DNA from 2 places in the Mycobacterium sp. NGS11 genome. Region 2 is predicted to be linked to the other one. Evidence: predicted binding sites of a transcription regulator. Region 2 holds the regulator's gene; the other holds the start of a gene.
What was found. Region 2 encodes LexA, which represses DNA repair genes until DNA is damaged. Its sites were predicted from a motif close to CGAACANNTGTTCG; they were not measured.
Positions count from the first base shown of each region.

Region 1: the regulator LexA is predicted to act here: its motif matches at 1,378-1,391, upstream of ruvC (crossover junction endodeoxyribonuclease RuvC).

Region 1 is NZ_JCALEJ010000011.1:138,105-140,492, reverse strand. Features, by position in the region: gene ruvB (Holliday junction branch migration DNA helicase RuvB) at 1-198, opposite strand, end outside; gene ruvA (Holliday junction branch migration protein RuvA) at 195-797, opposite strand; gene ruvC (crossover junction endodeoxyribonuclease RuvC) at 794-1,360, opposite strand; gene AC5Y4T_RS15240 (DUF4178 domain-containing protein) at 1,529-2,140, shown strand; gene AC5Y4T_RS15235 (DUF2617 family protein) at 2,158-2,388, shown strand, end outside.
Region 2 is NZ_JCALEJ010000011.1:18,954-21,341, reverse strand. Features, by position in the region: gene AC5Y4T_RS14510 (LysM peptidoglycan-binding domain-containing protein) at 1-95, opposite strand, end outside; gene lexA (transcriptional repressor LexA) at 389-1,087, shown strand; gene AC5Y4T_RS14500 (LGFP repeat-containing protein) at 1,105-2,388, opposite strand, start outside.

The DNA.
Region 1 (2,388 bases), 120 kb from region 2:
CGGCGGACCGGACAACAGGATGTGGTCGGGCGTGCCGCCGCGGTTTTTGGCGCCCTCAAGGACGAGCTGCAGCTGCTCGCGCACCCGCGGCTGGCCGATGAACTCGCGCAGCGAGCGCGGACGCAGGCTGACGTCGATGTCGCCCTCGCCCACGGTCAGCGCCGGGGAGACCTCTCGTTCCTCGTAGTCGTCGGTCATCGGGACTTGCCCAGCATCGACAGGGCGGCGCGCAGCGCGGCCGTCGTGGTGGCGCCGTGGTCGGCGGCCAGCACCTTGTCGGTGGCTTCCTCGGCCTGCTTGACGGCGAAACCGAGCCCGACCAGGGCCTCCACCACCGGCCCGCGGATCGCGTGGCCGTTGAGGCCCGCCGCCGGGGACGCCCCGCCGGCCGCGAAGCCGGCGCCGACCTTGTCGCGCAATTCCAGGACCATCCGTTCGGCGCTGCGCTTGCCTATCCCGGGCACCCGGGTCAGCGCGGTGACGTCGCCGTCGTGCAGCGCCTGTCGCAGCGCCCCGGCGTCGTGTACGGCCAGGGTCGCCATCGCCAGCCGCGGCCCCACCCCCGACACCGACAGCAGCGTCAGGAACAGGTCGCGGGCGTCGGCGTCGGCGAAACCGTAGAGCGTCATCGAGTCCTCGCGGACGATCATCGCGGTGATCAGCCGTGCCTCGGTCCCGGCCCGCAGCGTGGACAACGTCGACGGCGTCGCGTTCACCCGATAGCCGACGCCGGCGGCCTCGATCACCACGTGATCGAGCGCCACCTCGAGAACCTCGCCGCGCACCGAGGCGATCATCGCGCCGCCTTCAGCTTGGCGTCCAGCGTGGCCTTGTATTTTCGCCGCTGCTCGGCGGCCATCGCCTCCGCCGCGGCCATCCGGGCGATCATCGGCGCCCGCCAGCAATGGCAAATCGCCAGCGCCAGCGCGTCCGCGGCGTCCGCCGGTGTCGGTTTGGCTTGCAGCGCAAGGATTCTGGTGACCATCGCGGTGACTTGGGCCTTATCGGCGGCGCCGTTTCCGGTGACCGCGGCCTTGACCTCGCTGGGGGTGTGGAAGTGCACGTCGACGCCGCGTTTGGCCGCGGCCAGCGCGACGACGCCGCCGGCCTGGGCGGTCCCCATCACGGTCGACACGTTGAGTTGGGAGAACACCCGCTCGATCGCCACGACGTCCGGCTGGTGGGTCGCCAGCCAATGCTCGACGGCATCGCTGATCGTCAGGAGCCGCTCGGCGAGCGGCGCGTCCGAGGGCGTGCGCACCACGTCGACATCGAGCGCGACCACCGCGCGCCCCCGCCCGGTTTCGACGACCGACAGACCGCATCGGGTCAGGCCGGGATCGACGCCCATCACCCGCATTCCCGCTCCCATCTAGTAGAACAGCTGTTCGATACCTTACGGCCACCGGCGACAGGTCTGGGTAGGACACGCGGCGCTTCCCGGGGCAACGTTGGGACGCCGACGCATGAAAAAGCTGTTAGCTTTAGCCCACGTTCGCTCGAGCAATGCGGCAACGGAGGGATTGGCGTGGGATCTCTGCTGGTCATGATCGCCGTGGCGCTCTTCATCGCGTCCATCGTGGTGCTGGTGGTGGCTTTGCGACGGCCCAAGCAGCCGGCCCAGCGGGGCGGGCGCCAGGACCCGCTCTCCGCCGACGCAATGCCGCAGTTCGGGCCGCGCCAACTCGGGCCCGGCGCCATCGTGAGCTACGGCGGCATCGACTACATCGTGCGCGGATCGGTCACCTACCGCGAAGGGCCCTTCGTGTGGTGGGAGCACCTGCTGGAGGGCGGCGATCAACCACTCTGGTTCAGCGTCGAGGAGGACGAGGGACGCCTGGAACTGGCGATGTGGGTCAAACGCAAGGATGTGTCCCTGCGGCCCGGCGACCAATACGTCGTCGACGGCGTCACGTTCCATGAGTCCGAACGCGGCCGCGCCTCCTACACGACCGAAGGCGCCACCGGCCTGCCGGCCGGCGGAGACATGGAGTTCGTCGACTGCGCCAACGCCGACGAGTCGGCGCTGCTCTCGTTCGAGCGCTGGGCCCCGGACATGCCCTGGGAGGTTTCGACGGGCAAGTCCGTCTCGCCCGGCGAAATCACCGTGTATTCGGCACCCCCACCCAGCTCGGCGTAGGGCTAGAGGTCACGCCGGTGCCCCTTCATCAGCTCGCCGTGACTCCGGCGGACGTATCCGGGGAAAGGCTGGGACTCGCGCTCAACGCGCCCGTGCCCGCTCCCCTGGCCAGCTGCCGCCTGGACCACCCGGCCGGCGGCGCCACGCTCTTGCTGGGTGTGCTCGGCGCGTCACATGTCGTCGCGGTCGGGCACGCGTTCTCCGAGGAAATCTCCTGCACGGCACGCAATCTCGGGGCCGACCTGCCC
Region 2 (2,388 bases):
AGCCCGTCCCGTCCGTAGCGAGGCCCCAGGACGGGTCCATTGATCGGGCGCCGAAGACTGCTGGTACGCGGCGCGGGCGTGTGGATGACTGTCATCTTCGTTCCTCCGGTCAACTAGCTCTCGCTCGTGTGTTCGACACTAATCGCTTGTATGTTCGAAACCGAACATTTGAGCGAAGCGTGTCGCACGAGCAAACGCTAGATCACACCACCGACAAGTTCGTCGGCCTCTACCACTGTCACGAGCACTCAAATACCCGATATCCCGAAGAGTTACACATCTGTAATTCGTCCGGCTTCGCGCTTGTTTTGCGCCGACGCGAACCGCCGCGACACGCCACTCGAACACATGTTTGATTCTTGTCCTCGGTGCGGCTACATTCGGTGCCATGGGCGACAGCAACGACGTTTCATCGGCCGGTCCCGAGGGTCGGCTGCACTCCGTGGATTCCTCGCTGACCGAACGGCAGCGCACCATTCTGAATGTCATCCGCGCCTCGGTCACCAGCCGCGGCTACCCGCCGAGCATCCGGGAGATCGGCGATGCCGTCGGTCTGACGTCGACGTCATCGGTGGCGCACCAGCTTCGCACCCTGGAGCGCAAGGGTTACCTGCGCCGCGACCCCAACCGCCCGCGGGCCGTCGACGTCCGCGGGGCCGACGACGACGTGGCGGCCCCCACCACCGAAGTGGCCGGTTCGGACGCCCTACCGGAACCCACGTTCGTCCCGGTGCTCGGGCGCATCGCGGCCGGCGGACCCATCCTGGCCGAAGAGGCCGTCGAAGACGTCTTTCCCCTGCCGCGCGAATTGGTCGGTGAGGGCACGCTTTTCCTGCTCAAGGTCGTCGGTGATTCGATGGTCGATGCCGCGATCTGCGACGGCGACTGGGTGGTGGTCCGTCAGCAGAACGTCGCCGACAACGGTGACATCGTCGCGGCGATGCTCGACGGCGAGGCCACGGTCAAGACGTTCAAACGCGCCGGCGGTCAGGTGTGGCTGATGCCGCACAACCCGGCGTTCGATCCCATCCCGGGCAACGACGCCAGCGTGCTGGGCAAGGTCGTCACCGTCATCCGCAAGGTCTGACGCGCGCCCGGCCTCGGTCAGTCAGCCCGGGTGAAGCCGTTGGCCTGAGCGACTTCTTCGCTCGACAACCAGAGCTCGGCGAGCGTGTCCTGATACAGGTCGCTACCCGGCATGTAGTACAAGCCGTAGCGAGCGCTGGCCTTGACGGGGTATCCGTCGGGCGCCTGGTACGGATCATCGAGCGGCAGGTGGATCGTGGGTCGCCCGTCCGGGGCCGCCAGGCCGTTTTCCGAGGCGTCATCGGCGGCGTGCCGACCGCTTCGCGCCGGAGGCCCGGCCGCGACCGCATCGGCGACCGCGGCGGCTCCCACCGCCGTGTCCGTCATGTCGGCCTCCGTCGCGGTGTCCGCTTCGGGTTCGACGTCCGGTTCCGGCGCCGCGAGGTCGAGGTATTCGTCTTCTGGCTCAGCGGTTTCCAGGAGGCCTTCCGCCGCGTCGCCCTCCGGCGGGATGCCGGAAACGGCGACGTCGGGGTACTCGTCTTCCGGATACGCCTCCTGCGGATAACCCGCATCGGGGCCGTCGGCGTCGACGTAGGCGGCGTCGTCCGCCGCCTCGGGCTCGGCGACCTCGGGGACGCCGTCGGTGTAGTCGGCGTAGTCGGCCCCCGCCTCGGCATACTCGTCCTCCGACAGCATCTCCGCGGAGACGACCGGGATCGAGTCGGTATCGACGGCGTCGGGGTCTTCCTCCTCGTGGAACCGATAGTCGCTATCGGCAGGAGCCTGACGTTGCCAGCTGACCCGCCCGGCGTCCGGTTCCGGCTCCGGTTGATGCGTCGCGCCGAGCCCGAACGGGTCGGCGCCGACGTCGGCATCGTCGTGGCCCCAGCGCTCGTCGGCGTCGTAGCCGAGGTTCCCCCCGCGACCGGGCGCGTAGGCCGCCGCCTCCTCGTGCGCAGGCCGGCGCCGCCCACCGAACAGCACCCACGCCATCAGCACGAGCAGCGCCAGCACCGGAATGGCGACCACCAGCCACCACCAGTGCCAGGAGGACTTCTTCGGGTGCGCCGGCAGGGCCGAATTGCTCGGCTGGTCCTGACCCGACACCTGCAGCCCGGACAGCAGCGGCGCCAGGTTGGACGGATCGGTGCTGAACGTGTTCTTCGCCCGGTTCCACGAAATCTTGCCGCCGGTGAACTGCTGGGAGATCACGTCGCCGTTGACGGCCTGGTCGCCGACCGGGGCGCCGAGCTTGCCCGCCGGAGCGCGCAGTTTGTCCCACGCCACCTTCATCGCCCCACGCACGACGAAGGCGCCGTGGTCGGGCGTCCAGAAGATGACCGGCTTGTCGGCAGCGGA